DNA from 4 places in the Blautia sp. HCP3S3_G3 genome. Region 2 is predicted to be linked to each of the others. Evidence: riboswitches for the same ligand, from Rfam matches in the RefSeq annotation. Region 2 holds a riboswitch; each other region holds the start of a gene.
What was found. A riboswitch is a leader RNA that binds a small molecule or an ion and turns the genes downstream of it on or off. The one in region 2 is predicted to bind cobalamin.
Positions count from the first base shown of each region.

Region 1: it holds a riboswitch for cobalamin, as region 2 does, so the genes downstream of both, ACTNEW_RS12595 (cysteine-rich small domain-containing protein) here and ACTNEW_RS14240 (energy-coupling factor ABC transporter permease) in region 2, are expected to answer to the same signal.
Region 3: it holds a riboswitch for cobalamin, as region 2 does, so the genes downstream of both, ACTNEW_RS00710 (4Fe-4S dicluster domain-containing protein) here and ACTNEW_RS14240 (energy-coupling factor ABC transporter permease) in region 2, are expected to answer to the same signal.
Region 4: it holds a riboswitch for cobalamin, as region 2 does, so the genes downstream of both, ACTNEW_RS00780 (ABC transporter substrate-binding protein) here and ACTNEW_RS14240 (energy-coupling factor ABC transporter permease) in region 2, are expected to answer to the same signal.

Region 1 is NZ_JBQHXR010000017.1:36,899-41,561, forward strand. It holds gene ACTNEW_RS12590 (MATE family efflux transporter) at 1-1,213, shown strand, start outside; cobalamin riboswitch at 1,285-1,478, shown strand; gene ACTNEW_RS12595 (cysteine-rich small domain-containing protein) at 1,882-2,178, shown strand; gene ACTNEW_RS12600 (LysR family transcriptional regulator) at 2,180-3,091, opposite strand; gene ACTNEW_RS12605 (MATE family efflux transporter) at 3,215-4,588, shown strand.
Region 2 is NZ_JBQHXR010000026.1:16,031-20,693, reverse strand. It holds partial or broken gene ACTNEW_RS14255 (energy-coupling factor ABC transporter ATP-binding protein) at 1-366, opposite strand, end outside; gene cbiQ (cobalt ECF transporter T component CbiQ) at 363-1,139, opposite strand; gene ACTNEW_RS14245 (energy-coupling factor ABC transporter substrate-binding protein) at 1,136-1,456, opposite strand; gene ACTNEW_RS14240 (energy-coupling factor ABC transporter permease) at 1,458-2,204, opposite strand; cobalamin riboswitch at 2,358-2,527, opposite strand; gene ACTNEW_RS14235 (DnaJ domain-containing protein) at 2,741-3,676, shown strand; gene ACTNEW_RS14230 (LysR family transcriptional regulator) at 3,752-4,663, shown strand, end outside.
Region 3 is NZ_JBQHXR010000001.1:137,916-142,578, forward strand. It holds gene sigK (RNA polymerase sporulation sigma factor SigK) at 1-560, opposite strand, end outside; gene ACTNEW_RS00705 (ATP-binding protein) at 688-1,983, opposite strand; cobalamin riboswitch at 2,301-2,495, shown strand; gene ACTNEW_RS00710 (4Fe-4S dicluster domain-containing protein) at 2,785-4,314, shown strand; gene ACTNEW_RS00715 (hypothetical protein) at 4,532-4,663, shown strand, end outside.
Region 4 is NZ_JBQHXR010000001.1:152,899-157,561, reverse strand. It holds gene ACTNEW_RS00785 (FecCD family ABC transporter permease) at 1-999, opposite strand, end outside; gene ACTNEW_RS00780 (ABC transporter substrate-binding protein) at 1,007-1,948, opposite strand; cobalamin riboswitch at 2,098-2,342, opposite strand; gene ACTNEW_RS00775 (ABC transporter ATP-binding protein) at 2,492-3,094, opposite strand; gene ACTNEW_RS00770 (oligopeptide/dipeptide ABC transporter ATP-binding protein) at 3,084-4,010, opposite strand; gene ACTNEW_RS00765 (ABC transporter permease) at 4,020-4,663, opposite strand, start outside.

The DNA of each region.
Region 1 (4,663 bases), on a different contig from region 2:
TACCAATGTCGCCTTTCCCATGACCACGATTACTGTAGCGATTGCCCTGCTTCTTGGTATCGGTGGTGCAGCCAATTTCAACCTTGCCCTTGGCCGCGGTCAGGAAGAGCATGCAAAAAAGATTGCCGGTACGGCTTTCGGGACACTGCTTCTCTCCGGTATTCTTTTCTGCCTGGTCATCCGTCTCTTTCTGAAACCGGTCGTTCTGGCATGCGGTGCCACTGACCAGACACTGGAATATTCTCTGGCTTATGTAGGAATCACTTCCCTTGGTTTTCCTTTCTACATGCTTGGCACAGGGGGAAATCACCTAATCCGTGCAGACGGCAAACCTACATATTCCATGATCATGGTACTTTCCGGAGCTGTCATCAACACCATTCTCGATCCGATTTTTATTTTTGTATTCGGATGGGGAATTCAGGGAGCTGCATGGGCAACCGTCATCGGCCAGATTTTTTCTGCAATTCTGGTACTCGTATACCTGCCAAAGTACATGCACTCTTCACTAAAGATCAAAGATTTCATCCCTGATCCGAGATGTCTGAAAGCCGTTATATCCCTTGGTTCTGCCGCATGCCTGAACCAGCTTGCCATTACGGTCGTGCAGATTCTTATGAATAATACACTGCGTCACTACGGTTCTCTTTCCGAGTACGGCAGCGATATTCCGTTGGCAGTGGTAGGAATCGTTATGAAAGTCAACATGCTGTTTCTTTCCATCGTCATCGGACTTTCTCAGGGAGCGCAGCCGATCATCAGCTTCAATTACGGTGCCGTTAAATATTCCCGCGTAAAAGAGACTTACTTAAAAGCCGCCGGTGCTGCTACTGTCGTAGCCATTCTCGGGGTTATCTGTTTCCAGCTGTTCCCACGTCAGATTATCAGTCTGTTCGGAAACGGAGATGAATTATATTACCAGTTTGCCGTAAAATTTTTCCGGATTTTTCTGTTCTGCACCTTCTTTAACGGACTGCAGCCGGTAACTTCCAATTTCTTCACTTCCATCGGAAAAGCCACGAAGGGAATTTTTCTTTCCATGACGAGACAGATTATTTTTCTGGTACCTCTGATGATCATTTTCCCGATTTTCATGGGAATCGACGGTATCATGTTTGCAGGTCCTATTTCCGATGCTGCTGCAGGAATTCTCGCAATCGTCCTTGTGATAAAAGAATTTCATAAGATGTCTATGCTGCCGGAAAGAAAATAATCCGGCAGCAAAAATCAGCTAAACACAGTTGACACCTGATGCAATTAGTGTTATTATAATACCAGTATAATTCCATATAGAACATATGAAGTGCTGGCCACTATCCGCGTGGTGGACAGAAAAGGGAATCAGGTGAAAGTCCTGAACGATCCGGTCACTGTAACAGAGGAGTAAGTTCTCGATATCCCATTGTACAATTGTATGAGAAGGGGAGAATGAGCGATGATTCTGAAGTCAGGAAACCTGCTTTATATGGCGAGGTTAAACTTCCGTGTAAAGTGTAACAACCAACCTGTGATATCCGCAATCACATGGCGTTGTCTGCTTTTTAGGAAGCAGGCATTTTTTTATGGAATTCGCCTGTTCGTATGAATTATACGCTGCTTATCAGCAGCTGCCTGAGAAGGCATGATTAAATGGCAGGCGATACTGCTTCGGATGCGTTCATTCCCTCCGCATATTTGAATGATGCATTGTCTACCCCGAAGCAGATCGTCCCTCCTACTACACTTTCGACGTTATTTGACGTCGATTTTTTTATATTACAGGAAAGTGCTCCGCATTTTCCTGCAATCCTGTCATCTTATTTTTTATAAAGGAATCTGTTCACTTTTATTGAACACAATTTCTGCATCCTCAAAATTCCATTTCATCAAAAGGAGCTTATCATGAAAAAGAAATACTGGGAAGACAAAGAATATTCTTATTTCAGCCACAAAAAATGTGAATACTTTCCCTGCCACGCAGGTGCTGATCCGGATAATTTTAACTGTCTGTTCTGTTACTGTCCGCTTTATGCTCTGGGCACCAAATGCGGCGGGAATTTCCGCATCACGGAAAAAGGAATCAAAGACTGTACCAACTGCCAGCTGCCTCACAAAAAAGAAAACTACGGCTACGTCACAGGCAAATACCAGGAACTTGCCGATCTTATGAAGAAAACCGGCGTCTTATCTGAAGAATAATTCAGGAACCCTGTTTCTCCGGGTGAGCCGACTCACGAATCATTTTTTCCAATTCCCTGGCAGCGATTCCAATCGGGCGCCCCGGATCCCACACCATACAGATATGCCGTGCAGGTATCTTTTCCTTCAGGTGAATCTCAAACACTTCCCCTTTATGGATTGCATCTTCTGCCAGCGCTCCTGGCAAAAATCCCAGTCCAAGATCATTTTTTACCAGCGGCAGAATCTGGTCTGTCGCAGCCACCTCAATATCGGGTTCCAGTACAAGCCCGTAATCTGCAAACAAATGACTGTAAAATTCAAACGTTTTTGTATCTCTTCCCAGGCATATCAAAGGATACTCCGTTATTTCCTCAATACCAAGCGTCCTGTCCCGCAATCCGGCAAACTGCTCTCCTGCCACAACAATATCCTGAACCTCCGCAAGCGGCAGTTTGTGCACTGCTTTATCCATTTCTTCCGGCATAGTTACTACTGCAAATTCCATTTGTCCGCTTTTCACGGCATTGATTGCCTGAGGTGCCGAACAGTTCGTAATGCGGATATGTACACCGGGATAAGCCAGGTGAAATTTTCGAAGAACAGGAAGAAGAAGACAATGCATGGCAATTTCACTGACACCCAGAGAAACATGTCCTTTCTGCAATGCTTTATCACTGGCAAGCTCTGCTTCTGCAGCCTGAAACTGTTCCTGCGCGATCTGCACATGGGCAAACAGCTTTTCCCCTTCCGGAGTCAGCGTCACTCCTCTGTGGGATCTCAGAAAAAGCGTACAGCCCAGTTCCTGCTCCAGATTATTCATCGCCCTTGTGATATTAGGCTGACTATTCATCAGAATATGTGCAGCCCGCGTAAAGCTGCGATATTTTGCAACAAAATAGAAGATCCGGTAATAATCATAAGTCACCGCCATATCTCATGTCCTCCAGTCATATTATTTTGATATAGCTGATATATGAAATATACTTTTTACATATTACTTTATAATCAGTATAATACCACAGGATAGAAAAAACAAAAAGGAGATTTACCAACCATGAACCAGGATCTTACGGTCGGAAGACCGGAAAATGTACTTTGGAAATTTTGTCTGCCCCTCTTTGGCAGCATTATCTTTCAGCAGCTCTATAACATTGCCGACAGTCTTGTCGCAGGCAAATTCATTGGAGAAAACGCCCTCGCCGCTGTAGGAAACAGCTATGAGATCACTCTGATCTTTATTGCATTCGCCTTTGGATGCAACATCGGATGCTCTGTGATCGTATCTCAGTTTTTCGGAGCCAGAGACTTCAATGGAATGAAAACCGCAGTCTATACTTCCATGATCTCCAGTGCTGTTCTCTGCTTTTTGCTGATGGTTTTCGGTATTCTCGGATGCCGGCAGCTTCTGAATCTGATCAATACTCCGGCAGAAATTCTCAGCGATTCACAGCTTTATCTGGATATATATATGTGGGGACTTCCTTTCATGTTCTTCTATAATATTGCCACAGGTATCTTCTCTGCGCTGGGAGATTCACGCACACCTTTTCTTTTCCTCGCGGCTTCCTCCTCAGTCAACATTGCAGTGGATATCTTTTTTGTCACCACCCTTCATATGGGCGTGGCAGGTGTTGCATGGGCAACTTTCCTGTGCCAGGGAATCAGCTGTATCCTTGCCGTTGCAGTAGTGCAGCGCCGCCTGAAATCCATTAAAGCCACCGGACATGTACCTCTCTTTTCTCTGCCGATTCTCAAAAAGGTAGCATCCATTGCCATACCGAGTATTCTGCAGCAAAGCTTTATTTCCGCAGGAAATATTATTATTCAGAGCGTCATCAATGGATTCGGTGCCAGTGTCATTGCAGGGTACGCTGCCGCGGTAAAGCTCAATAATCTTGTGATTACTTCCTTCACTACCCTCGGTAATGGTATCTCCAACTATACTGCCCAGAACATCGGAGCCGATAAACCGGGACGAGTCAAAGAAGGCTTTCGTGCAGGAATCAAGCTTGTATGGCTTCTGAGCCTGCCTCTCTGCCTGCTTTATTTCCTTGGCGGACGGTGGCTTCTTTACCTGTTTATGGATTCACCCACAGGTACCGCTGTACAGACGGGAATCACATTCCTTCGGATTCTTGCACCATTCTATTTCGTTGTTTCAGCCAAGTTGGTAGCAGACGGTACTCTGCGTGGTGCAGGCATCATGAACCGGTTTATGGTATCCACATTCACCGATCTGATCCTGCGTGTCGTGCTTGCCATTTTCCTTTCAAAAACAGCACTTAAGGCCACAGGAATCTGGTGTGCATGGCCGATCGGATGGAGCATTGCCACTGCACTTTCTGTATTCTTCTACCATAATGGTCCATGGAAAAATGCAGAAATTTGCAGGGTTCAGAATTCTTCAGCATCCCCTGCAGAAGAATAAAACAGCAGACGTATAATGTAAAACCTGCTTGGAAATCACTTTAGAACCTGTTTGAAAATTGCTTTAATACAATGA
Region 2 (4,663 bases):
GGCCTGTTCCTGTGGCACGCCGAGGTTCAGGATACCGAAAGAAATCTCCTGATAAACACTGGCAGAAAAAAGCTGATTGTCAGGATCCTGAAAAACGATTCCGATTTTACTTCGCAATTCCAGAAGATCTTTTTTGGAATAGGAGTATTCTTTTCCTTTGTAATAAAGTTTTCCTGACTGCGGGCGGCAGATACCGGTGCAGCAGAGGAAAAAAGTGGATTTTCCGCTTCCGTTGGCACCCATAAAAGCAATTTTCTTTTTGCGGCGGATCTCCAGGGAAAGTCCGTTGAGAGAATGGGATGCATCGTCATCATAGGAAAAATACAGATTTTCTGCTTTCAGGATAACGTCGTCGTGTGTGTTCATATAAAAAATTTCCTCCATAGGGCAAATAAAAACAAAGCCGTGTCAAATAAGATAATTGCCGCAACGATTTTTTTTCTGGGCGGACGGCTTTCTGACAGAACACGGATCGTTCCGTCATAACATCTGGCTTCCATGGCATCATACAATTTATTGGAGCGCTGTACTGCCCGGATCATCAGTGCAGAACCCAGCATTCCGAAAGACCGGATGGATGTTTTGTAGTCCCTGTTTCCGAGACGGCAGTTCTGTGAAGTAGTGAGTGCAGAAGCTGTGTCAAGCAGAACAAAGATGAAACGGTAGATCAGAAGCATCAGTTCAATCAGAAGTTTCGGACAGTGGAGTTTCCTTAAGACTTCCAGAATGTCAGGCATTGGTGTGGTAAAAGAAAGAAAGTACAGACAGGAAACGGAAGCCAGAGCTGTAAGAATCAGCTGAATGCCATAAAGCAGGGAATGCATATTTGTGGTGAAATACCAGCTGCCAAGAGGAACTGCAAACAGATCCATGGGGCTTTGCCGGATATGGAACATGACAGCGGCTGTACTGAGCAGCATAAATGCCAGAGGTACGGTCATATAGTGAAGGTATCTGGAAAAGGGAACGCTTCCCTTCCAGACGGTAAGAATTCCCATAACCGGCAGTACGATACAGGCTACTGCAATAGAACGGCTGGCAACACAGATACAGAGTGTGGCTATGGAGAAAGCAAATTTTTCTCCGGCATTTTCATACCGGAGACCGGAACGGTAGCAGAGTTTATCGATTGTGATCATGATTCGCTCCCATTCGGATTATCATTTTTCATCCATTTCTTCCGTTCTACAAAGCGCCCCATGAAAAAGGCAATGATTCCAACACCGATTCCCGTCTGGATGCAGAAGAAGAGACTTTCCACTTCCCCCGGAAGTTCTCTTCCCAGAAGCTTTTCCAGAACAGGGGCAGCCCATGGTTCATAGGAAGAATCGACTTCTTCTACAACCGTGCTGCCGGCATCGTCCGAACCGCCGAAATCGGCATCTTTTAATACAAATAAAGGAACAAGTGCAATCAGAAAAACAGCAATGACAGCAATGAAAACAGTTCTTTTCATATTATTGATTCTCCTTAAAATATCCGACAGCCCGAAGCTCCGGTCTGGCATAGGATTCCAGTCCCATAACAATTACCATGGTAATGATTCCTTCGATCACTGCAAGAGGAATCTGGGTAGGTGCAAAAACAAGCATAAATTTGCCCAGGGCAGCACCAAAGGTAGTATCTGTGTTGTGTGCAAGAGCCAGCTGGAAAGCGGTGATGCAATAGGTGAAAAGATCCCCGATGGCTGCAGCAAGAAAGACCGTTACTTTCCGGTTGAGCCGCGCTTTTTTGCAGAGAAGATAAATGCCGTAGGAGACAAAAGGACCTGCAATAGCCATGGAAAACGTGTTGGCACCGATGGTGGTCAGTCCGCCGTGAGCCAAAAGGATTGCCTGGAACAGCAATACGATCAGCCCAAGGATGGAAACAGCGGAAGGTCCGAAAAGAATCGCACCAAGCCCGGTTCCTGTCATATGTGAGCAGCTTCCTGTCACAGAAGGAATCTTCAGTGAGGAAATCACAAAGATGAAGGCACCGGACATAGCAAGCAGAGTGATCAGATTCCGGTGTTCATCCAATGTTTTTTTGATGGAAAGAAATCCTGCAAAAAGAAACGGGATGCATAATGTGCCCCATGCGATGCAGTATCCTGCCGGAAGATAACCTTCCATAATGTGCATGGCGTTAGCTGTCCGGACGATTCCGAAAGAGAGGGACAGGATGCACAGAACAATCAGCAGTTGTTTTTGACGTTTATTCATAGAAACTCCCTTCTGATGGCAAAAAAAATGCCTGCAGGGTTCTGGATCCCGACAGGCTGCTAAAAGAACAGATACGGAATTTGTGAATATGATTCAGAAGAAAGATATCATAAGCCAATCTGTTCTCACACAAGGCCATCGTTCGTAACCTGTGTAAATTCTGTATACAGGGCAGGTTTTCTGACTCGGGCATCCATGCTGCAGTCAGCCTTCCCGGATGATTCCAGTGGCATTGCAGACTGCGGCTCTTCCCATACAGCGGCGTGACCGTGTAAGCATTTCACTTACTTCCCTTTTGCAGTTCCCTGTACGTTTATTTTTCTTCATTAATAGTAACATATTTTGATGTTTTGTCAATTCTCTTCCATAAATGAAATCAACAAATTCTCTGCTGTAAAAAGTAAAAATCCTATTAAAAAACTATGGATTTTGTGGTATTGTATAGGTAAAGCAAATACCCGCAGGGGAAACAACAGACTGGAACGGCTGCATCTGATGTGCATTGGTGTAATTCATCAGGGAAAAGGAGGAATTGCATGAAGAGTTATTATGATATACTGGGCGTGGGAAGAGATGCTTCGCAGGCTGAGATCAAAGCTGCCTACCGAAAACTTGCAAAGAAATATCATCCGGATTCTTCTTCTGGAGCAGAGGAAGATAAGGAGCGTTTTCAGGAAATACAGGAAGCTTATGCAGTATTGTCAGATCCGGAAAAAAGAAAAATGTATCATTATTACGGACATGAAACTTATCGGAAGAGTTATTATGCGCAGCATTCGTCCGTACATGAAGACGAAGAGGGAAGTCAGGCGAAAGAGGGACACTGCGGGGCATGTGCGCAGGGCCGCAAACCTTCCGAGGAAGAAGGACCGCCTCCTCAGTCTGTAAGAATTGCCGTATGGCTGGAACTGGAGGAAACTTTGCAGACGGTGGTCAAAGATGCCTACTACACAGAACAGATTCCGAATCAGGATCAGACATCCAGGCTGAAATATACAGAAAAAAACTGGAAACTTCAGGTAAAGATTCCGGAAGGCTCCTATGATCATCAGTTTTTCATTCTGGAGGATATTCTGTGCAGCGGCAGTGAATTCCTTGAGGAACAGAAAATAAGAAATCCCAATAAACTGTTTGTAATCGTTGTGCTGCTGCGTGACAAGCCGGGAATTATCCGGCAGGGGTATCACCTGTATATGGACTGCACAGTGGATTATCATACACTGGTACTTGGCGGAACTGTCAAAATTCCTGTTCTCGATGGAGAAGTTCTTTTTGAGATTCCTGCAGGAACCACACCGGAAAAGAAACTCAGACTGGTGAATCAGGGACTGATCCGGCCGAAGAAGATGGGCGGACGGGGAGATCTGTATGTGTCGCTTCATATTCGGATCCCTGTAGAATTGACGATACCTCAGCTTTCTGCCATGCTGAAACTGCGTGATGCAATGGAGGCGGAAGACGGGATACGGTAAGCAAAGCGGTGGTTAACAAAGATACAGCGCAGCGAATGGTGATGAAAAAAGCAGATACATGAGGCAGTAGAACAAATGATTGATATAAAACAACTGAAATATTTTGAGGAATGTGCCAGGACGGAATCCTTCAGCAAAGCTGCGGAAGCATTGTATACGACACAGTCCAGTGTGAGTAAAGTAATCAAATCCATGGAGGATTCTCTGGGAATCCGCTTGTTTGAGCGGTATACCAGAGGAATCCGTCTGACCAGAGAAGGCGAACATGTCTATCAGTATGCGAAGACAGTGCTTGAAAATCTGGAGAAGATCGAATCCTTTCAGGAACAAAAAGAAACCGAAGTGCTTTCTGTTTCCTGTAATCCCAGTTCCTGGTTTGCGGATATGTTTGTGAAATTTTATCAGATGCATCAGAAAGAAGACATCCATTATCAGATTTATTCTGCAAGCTGCCGGGAAATCGTGGATCGTGTCAGGGAGCGGATGGATGCTATGGGGTTTGTCTATATAATGAAAAACCAGCTTGCAGCTTTTCAGTATTTTCTTGGCAGAAATTATCTGGAATTCGAAATTCTGAAAACAACAGATATTATGCTGTATCCGGGAGCCGGACATTCCTGCCGCAGAGAAGAAGGAGGCCGGGAAGTTTTTGACGGAATGAAACTGATCCAGCGCTTCCCTGACGAATTTTCTCCGGATAATTACTGGGATATTCTGGATCAGGACAAAAAATCTGCTGCAGATGCGGAAACGGTGATCACGACCAACAGTGATTATATTATGGAAAGAATTCTTCAAGTAAGTGATCTGGTAAACATCAGCGGAGGATATCTTTCCGGGAAACCCTGGAGAAAATATACAAAGGATGTTCTGCTGCCCGGTAACGAAAATCAGGTATTGTTCGGCTGTGTGAAGAGGCAGAATGAGGAATTGTCCAACTGGGCAGAAATATTTCTTGCATTTCTGAAGGAAAGATTGCAAGATGGG
Region 3 (4,663 bases), on a different contig from region 2:
CGGCTGATGTGCAGTTCTTTTGCAATTTCCCGCTGTGTCTGTTCTTCATTTCCAAAAAGTCCGTACCGGAAACAGATTACCTGATACTCTTTTGGCGTAAGAGAAGATTCCAGAGAATCCATCAGAAGCTGGATGTCTTTTCTGGTGGAGTATTCCTCTACCACATCTACCGGCGGACTTTCGAGGATATCCAGAAGGCTGATTTCATTGCCTTCTTTGTCGGTACCTATGGGTTCAGAGAGGGATACTTCTCTGGAATGCTTTTTTTTTGACCGAAGCATCATCAGAAGCTCATTATCAATACATCGTGCCGCATAGGTAGAGAGCCTGGTGGCTTTGTCGGAATCAAAGGTGGAAACGGCTTTGATCAGGCCTATCGTGCCGATGGAAATCAAATCGTCCAGATCTTCGTCTGTACCCTGATATTTCTTGACAACATGGGCTACAAGACGAAGATTATGTTCAATCAGGATTTGCCTTGCTTCTAAATCGCCCCCCTGGTAACGTTGAAGATAATACTTTTCTTCAGCAGATGTCAAAGGTTTCAAAAAAGCCTTCAAATCTTCACCTCAAAGGGGATTTCTATTTATTCTATGCCCGGGACAGGGCGTTCGTGCTTTTCCCATGGGAGATGAAGTGATGAAATATCAGAAACTGTCAGGACATTACTGCCGCTATAGATAAAATTTATTTTCCCAGAATCTGCGTATCCAGAAGGAAATCATAAATGTTCACGGTCAGGATACCATAGTCATCATAATAAGGCTGCACAATATCTTTTGTAATAATGATCTTCCTGAAAGAATCATCAATTTTTCTGAATGGTCTGATTTCCTGAGTACGTTTCGCTTCATCAGGCAGCGAGTAAGCAGACTGAATGTAGTATCTGGAAGAACCAAGATTGCATACAAAATCCACTTCCAGTTGTTTACGAATTACCTTACCATCCGGATCTCTTTCCGCAATCGGTATTACCCCTACATCTACGCTGTAGCCACGCATACGAAGTTCATTATAAATCACATTTTCCATAGAATGAGTCTGCTCAAACTGGCGGAAGTTGATTCTGGCGTTGCGAAGTCCAAGGTCGGAAAAATAATATTTCTTTGGAGTTTCGATATATGCTTTTCCTTTAATGTCGTATCTTTGTGCTGATTCGATCAGGAAAGAATCCTCAAAATAATCCAGATATTTCTTAATGGTAGCGGAAGTGATTCTGGATTTCTTTACAGTCTTGAAAGTGTTCTTCAATTTTTCGGGATTGGTCAGCGAACCAATAGCCGAAGAAAGGATATTTAACAGATCTTCCAATTCACCAATATTCTTCACACGATTTCGCTTAGTAATATCTTGAATATAAATTTCGTTGAACAGATTCTGTAATGCGGCAGCTTTATCTCCGGTTCCATCACGCAGAACAACCAGAGGGATACCACCGTAAAGCATATACTCGGATAGCCCCATATATTTGTCTCCGCTGTAAACAGTCATAAACTCTGCAAAACTCAAAGGGTACATATGCACTTCGTCGCCACGACCGGCGAACTCAGTAGCAATATCTTTGGACAGGAGCTTGGCATTACTTCCTGTCACGAATACATCCATATTATCTTTACGCAGATAACCATTCAGAACAGCTTCAAAACAATCCAACATCTGAATTTCATCAAGCAGCAGATAATACATTCCATCGCCAACAACCTTGGAACGGATATACTTCATAAACTTTTTAGGGTCAACTCCACGCTTTTCCTTTTCAATCTGAATCAGGCTTTCTCCAATGAGATAAAGATTATCTGCTGAATCAAATGCAAAACGAATGATATGGTCAGCGTCCACTCCATTTTCCAGTAGGTGATGATAAAAAAGGTTATTCAGCAAATAGGACTTTCCGCATCTGCGAATACCGGTGATTACTTTAATCAGTCCATTATTTTTTCTTTTGATCAATTTATCCAAATAAAAATCTCTGCGAATCTCCATCTTAAAGCCTCCTTGCGAAAGATTTTTGCAACTTGTTACACTTTTCTTTTCTATTATATCCAGATAGGATTCAAAAATCAATGTGTCAGTCGCTCTTGAAATAGATTTTTGTTACTTGTTGCATTTTTATATTCTACAATCACATTATATGCTTAAGTAACAATTATTATCCCGCATTTTAATCGTGTTCTTCCCTTAGAAAAAGCAGCCATACACCTTAGTGCATGACTGCTGAAACATTGTGTTCAGGGAGCACTAAACATACAGCAACCGGGATTGACAGAAGAATAACAATTTGATATTCTAATGATGTGTAATTGAATATTGCAGTATCAGGTGCAGAGTCCTTTTCAGGGACTCTGAAGAGGGAATCAGGTGAGAATCCTGAGCGAACTGGTCACTGTATACAGGGAGCGAGCTTCGATAACCATTGCATGACCCATAAAGATGTGAGAAGGTGAAGTGAGCATTGATCTGTAAGTCAGGAAACCTGCCTGGTACATGAGATGTGCTCCAGATACAGCGCAAACATCCAGCCGGGTCATACGACAGAAACAGTAACAGAAGGGAAGAATGATCCGATAGAAGTGTCTGCAATGGGTAGCAGCCACTGTTTTTTTGTAAAAAACAACCCTGATTTATGTAAAAAATAATGGATGGGCTCTTAGCAAGAAAAATACACAATATAGACCTCCAAAGTTCTGCCGGTATTGAATCAGCTACTATTAGATACCGGCAGAAACCCCGACAGATATGGAAATGCTGTCGGGGATTTTTGCATAAAGAAAGGAGAAAACAATTATGAGAGGTGTTTATACTTCAGTCAATGACATCCGGAAGCGCGTTTATGCGGAAGTAGCAAGATTATCGTATGACTATCAGGATGGAGACTTGTCTCAAATGGAACAGATTCCATACAGGATCATTCCGGGAGAAGTCTCGACATATCGGGAAAGCGTATTTCTGGAGAGAGCAATTGTTAAGGAGAGAATGCGTCTTGCCATGGGGCTTCCGCTGCGTGCGGCTTCCGAACATGCTCCCGTATCAGAAGGAGCACTGGAATGTGTGAGACCGGAGAAATATTATCAGCCTCCGCTGATCAATATTATCAAGTTTGCCTGCCACAAATGTCCGGATAATGTAGTAAAAGTAACAGATGCCTGCCAGGGCTGTCTGGCACATCCGTGCAAAGAGGTCTGCCCCAAAAAAGCCGTTTCCTTTGAAAATGGAAAATCAGTGATTAATCAGGAAAAATGTATCAAGTGCGGAAAATGCGTCAGTGCATGTGCATATGGAGCTGTCGTAAAACTGGAGCGTCCCTGCGCAAGAGCCTGCGGGATGGATGCCATTGGTTCCGATGAGTTCGGAAGAGCGGACATTGATCAGGAAAAATGCGTGTCCTGCGGAATGTGCCTTGCAAACTGTCCGTTTGGCGCGATTGCAGATAAAGCACAGATTTTCCAGACTATTCAGGCAATCAAAAGTGATACGCCGGTGTATGCGGCAATTGCACCTGCTGTGACAGGACAGTTTGGTCCGAAGATGACACCGGATAAGATACGTTCTGCATTTCAGGCACTCGGTTTTACGGATGTTGTGGAAGTAGCAATCGGTGCAGATCTCTGTACCATGGAAGAAGCCAGGGATTTTGTGGAGGAAGTTCCGGAAAAACTGCCCTTTATGGCGACTTCCTGCTGTCCGGCATGGTCCATGATGGCAAAAAAACTGTTTCCTGAATACAGCGAATGCATTTCCATGGCACTGACACCCATGGTGCTGACAGGAAGACTGATCAAAAAGCAGCATCCTGGCTGTAAAGTGGCTTTTATCGGACCCTGTGCAGCCAAAAAACTGGAAGCGGGCAGAAGGACGATACGCAGTGATATTGACTTTGTGCTGACGTTTGAAGAAGTAATGGGAATGTTTGAAGCGAAGAAAATCAATTTTACGAAGCTTGAAGAACAGCACAGCATGCATGGAGCAAGTGCTGACGGCAGGGGCTTTGCAGTCAGCGGAGGTGTCGCAGAAGCTGTGGTAAACTGTATTAAAGAGCTCTATGCGGAAAAGGAAGTAAAAGTGGAAAATGCGGAAGGACTTGCAAACTGCAGGAAACTTCTGACTATGGCCAAAGCAGGAAAATATAACGGCTATCTTCTGGAAGGAATGGCATGCCCCGGCGGATGCGTGGCAGGAGCAGGAACAATACAGCCGATTGCAAAATCCACGGCAGCAGTGAAACTCCGGAAAAAAACATCAACCCATGCACATGCCACACAGAGTAATTATAAGGATTTACTGAAACAGCTGGAAGAAATAGATAAAAGCATATGAGCAAGTGTTCTGTCAGGCGTATATGGCAGGCTGTAAAAATGATAAAATAGTATACTTTCTTTGTAAGAATTCGGAAGAAAAAATGGAATATATTTTTTATAATATGAATGGAAATTAACACGCGGAAAATAAAATGCGCAAAAAAGCGTAAACAAAATACAAAACAAGTGGATTGCGGAGTCTGCCTGATTATCTTTCAAGAAAGGAATCAAATATCATGAAACAGAAAGCTATGGAAATGAAACTTGTTGTAAGACCGCTTGTGGGATGTCTGACCCACACACATTTCTGGGAAGGTCCGTGCAGGGCAGGCCGTTATGAAGACATGACAGTGGAAGCGGAAACAAAA
Region 4 (4,663 bases), on a different contig from region 2:
AGGAGTACCACAAAGTGCCGTAACAACTCCAACAGGAAGCTCCTGCGGAGAAAACATAATACGTGCAAAAAGATCTGCCCACACCATGAAAATTGCTCCTAATAAAACAGAAAACCAGATCAGTCTTTTATGAGCAGCACCCACAATGTTTCTGGTAATATGGGGGATTACGAATCCCACAAATCCAATTGCGCCGCTCATTGATACAAGGACAGAAGTCAGCAGTGTACTGACCAGAATAAGAATCCATTTTATCCGTACAGTATTCACTCCCGTATTTCTTGCAATATCTTCTCCGATCAGCAAAGCATCCAGTTCCCGTGTCAAAGGCAGAATCAATATCATTCCTACAGTCAGAACGCCAACAGCCACGGGAACATCAGACCAATCCGTACCTGCAAAAGATCCAGTCAGCCAGAACGTCGCACTTTGTACTCTTCTGGAATCAGGAGTCAGAAAAATAATAATATTGGTTAGCGCAGAAAAAAAGGAAGACAGCGCCATACCTACAAGAATCATCTTGGTCGTATTTATTTTTCCGTTTCTGGACCCAAAAACAAAAACGATTACTGCCGTCAGCAAAGCACCTGCAAATGAGCTTTCTGCAAGAGGCACTTTTCCTATCAGAGGAAGCGGTCCCATCAGAAGAGAAATAACAGCTCCGGCAGAAGCCCCGGAGGAAATACCAAGGACATAGGGATCTGCCAGAGGATTTTTAGTAATCGCCTGCATCAGGATACCCGTCAATACAAGTCCGCTCCCTGTACATGCAGCCACAATCACCTTTGGCAGCCTCAAAGCCCATATAATATTAATCTGACTGTTTTTGTAACTGCTCAGATCTTTATTGAATACTTTTCCGTAAATAATCTGAAATACATCTTTATAATTGATATCCACAGAGCCAAAGTTTACGGCAAGAACCAGTGTTGTGATAAGAAGAACGACCAGTGTTATATAAACACCGGCCATCACTCCTTTTTTTGAATTTCTTAACATAGTTCACTCAGAAGCAATCCGGATGGAAAGCTTTTGCCATTGTCTCAATTGCATCTACGCTTCTGTAACATCCTGTTACATCAGTTAAATCAATTACGATAATATTATCATTCTGAATAGCCGGAATATCAGCTAAAATATCACTGTTTTTAAGAAAATCAATCTTCTGATCTACAGGATCAGATGCAATATAGTCCATCACAATAATGCACTCCGGTTCTGCTGCAATCACATCTTCCCAGTCAACAGAAGTCCAGTTGCTTTCTGTATCAGCAAATATATTTTCTCCACCGGCAAGTTCTATCATATCTGTAGGAAGTCCCGCACTGGCGGTAAAAGGCGCATCTTCACCGGAATCATAAAGAAATACGGATACTGGTTCTTTTTCTGCTACTGCAGTCTGTACCGCATCGATACGATTCTTCATATCTGAAACGATTTCGTCTGCTTTCTCCTGTACTTGGAAAATTTCACCAAAGTTATTAAAATCTTCATAAACGGACTCGATCGTTGCGGGCGCATACTCTACTCTTGGAATGTATGGTACAATTCCATTCTCTTCACAGAAATCATACGGGAAATTGGTGTCAGAAAATGTAGAATACCATCCGGTCAGAAAATCCGGTTCTGCTGCAAGAAGATCTTCCTGAGAAGGATTACTTGCTTCTGAAAGGCAGGTAAGCTTCGAAAACTCGTCCGCATACTGCTCAGGAACTTCATTATCCATGTAACCATAACCGACAATTTTATCAGAAAGCCCAAGTTCCAGAAGCATCTCTGTTGTAAAATTTGCAAGTGTGACAACTCTCTGCGGTACTTCAGAATAAGTAATGTCATAATCCTTTCCATTGAGCTCTGTGTTAATTGTTACTTCTGCGCTGGCTGTAACCGGGCTGACACATGTCATAACAAGTCCTAATGCTAACGCCTTTTTCCATTGTTTTTTCATGATAGTTCTCCTTTCATATTGCGCCAGCAAAGTACATACCACCAGTGTATGCGGATTATTATTGCTATTACATGCAATAATAAGAAAAGTCTGCTGAAAACAGCAGACTCCACACCTTTCATGTTTCATCTCTCACTTTCATCGGAAGTATAAGATTCACAGAACAAGCAGGTTTCCTGACTTATAGATCAACACTATCCGTCGCCTTCTCATACTTTAATTATTCAAAAGAGAGTCTCTTTCTTTATCTATAAAATTCTCCTCATTTGAATATGACAGTACAATGGCCTTTTAACAAATCGCTCCCTAAATACAGTGACCGGATCGCTCAGGACTCGCACCTGATTCCCTTTTTCAACCACAATATGGCTGCACTTGGTCTGGCATATTATTTTTTTTATATTAATTCTTTGTGAATATAATGTCAATATATTTTTTGAAATATGTCTTTCTTTTCTTAAATTATGTTTTCTTTTGCAAAAACTCAGAGCTGTCAGACGTTTTGCTGATGAAGCAGCTGTTATATTACATCTCTTTATCTCTTCACATCTTATCAAATTCTATCACTCTGGTACAAATTCGCTCAGCAAGCAAAGGATTATGCGTGACCACAAGCATGCCCAGATTTCTTTTGTCAACGATATGAAGCAGCAACTCCCAGATTTGTGCCTGAGTAATCACATCCAGCATCGTTGTCATTTCATCCGCAATTACAAATTTTGTATCAGGTCCCATGGCTCTGGCGATACAGAACCGCTGCATTTCCCCTCCGGATAATTCAATCGGGTAGCGGGTAAGCCACTCCTTCTCAATCCCCATATCATCCAGCAATTCCTGATCCGGTTCCCACGCTTCTGTAAGCGTTCGTCCAAGCTTCCATCTTGGATTAATCGCTTTTTCCGGATGCTGATATATCAGCTGAACCGGACAGCACCCTTTTTCAGGAAGCAATTTGCCGTCAAAATAGACTTCGCCTTTATCCGGTTTCATATAACCTGCCAGAATTTGCGAAAGTGTACTTTTTCCGCATCCGGAAGGACCAACAAGGGCTACTCTCTCCCCCTTTTCAATTCCGAGAGAAATATTATCCAGAATCTTCTTCTTTTTCGTATAAGAAAATGTGATATTTTTCGCTTCAAGTAGCATGAATACAACATACCTCCCCTCCCCGCAAGCTGCGTGACGGTATTTCACCTTTCATACATGCCTCTGTCCGCACAGGGCAGCGCGGCCAGAATAAACAGCCCTCCGGCAGAGACCCCGCATAAGGCTGTGTCCCCGGAATCGGTTTAAAACCATTTTGAGGAAGCGCTTCCCAAAGAGCTTTTGAATACGGATGTCTCAAAGACTCCGGTCCATTGCGAAAATCTTCAACCGGTGCTGTCTCAACAGTTGTTCCCGCGTAAAATACCGCTACTCTGTCTGCATATTCAAAGGCAAGGTCAATATCATGCGTAATCAGAATGATACCACGTCCTTCATCAGCAAGAGAACGCAAATGTCCCATGGCATCCTTTGCCATTTCTTTACTTAATCCCGGTGTCGGCTCGTCCGCTACAATCAGTCTTGCGTCTCCGATCACTGCCGTTGAAAGCAAAATTCTCCGGGCCATTCCTCCGGAAAGCTGAAACGGATACATCGTCTCCACCTCTTTTGACAGCTCATATCGTTTAAAAGCTGTCCTCATTTTTTCCAGAGTTCCTCTTACACCAACCACCTGACTTCCGACATGCATCAAAGGATCCAGATAAGCCACAGACTGCGGAACCAGTGCAATTTCCTTTCCGCGAAGTTTCTTCTGCAGTTCTTCCGTTAATTCCATTCCGCAATATGTCATTATTCCGTCAACAGATGCATTGTTCGGTAAAATACCAAGAATGGCACTTGCAAGCAGGCTCTTGCCGGAACCTGATGATCCTGCAATTGCAAGTATCTCACCTTCCTGTACACTGATATTTAAATTACTGATTACCTTTAAATCTTTCTGTTCCAGACCTTTATCGTACATTTTGAAAGATACGGAAAGATTTTTTACATTTAATATATTTTTTTTCTGTTCCATCTCTCTCTCCTATTCCTGCGCACTGGCAGGATCTATCAGCAATTTCACATTATCGCCGAGTTTGTCAAACAACATTACTACCGCAACGAGCATGATACCCGGGAAGAATACAAGCCACCACATTCCTGTTGAGATATGTTTCAATGACTCAGACAGAATAATACCAATAGCCGGTGTATCCACACTGAGCCCAAAGCCAAGGAATGTTACTCCTGCTTCATGAAGGATCGCATGCGGGAACAGCAGCAGAAGACCTACAAGAAACTGAGGCATAACATGCGGAATGATATGATGACAAGCTATCTGGAAATTACTTTTCCCAAACTTTTTGGAAGCTTTTACATATTGCATATTCTTTACCTGAAGAACTTCCCCCCGTATAACCCTGGTAAGGTTTGGCCAGTGTGTCAGTGCCACACCAATAACAACGCCTTTCAATCCTTTTCCCAAAGAAAAAGAAATCAGCATCAGCAATACCATATGCGGAACTCCCATTACAAGATCCACAAAATACGATATAATTTTGTCAGCACGCCCGCCCACAGACGCCGATATGATTCCAAGAAACAAAGCCATAAATGCACTGAAAACAGCCGCCATTGTTCCAAGCATAATACTGTTTGAAAGCCCTTTGATCGTCCTGCAGAACATAT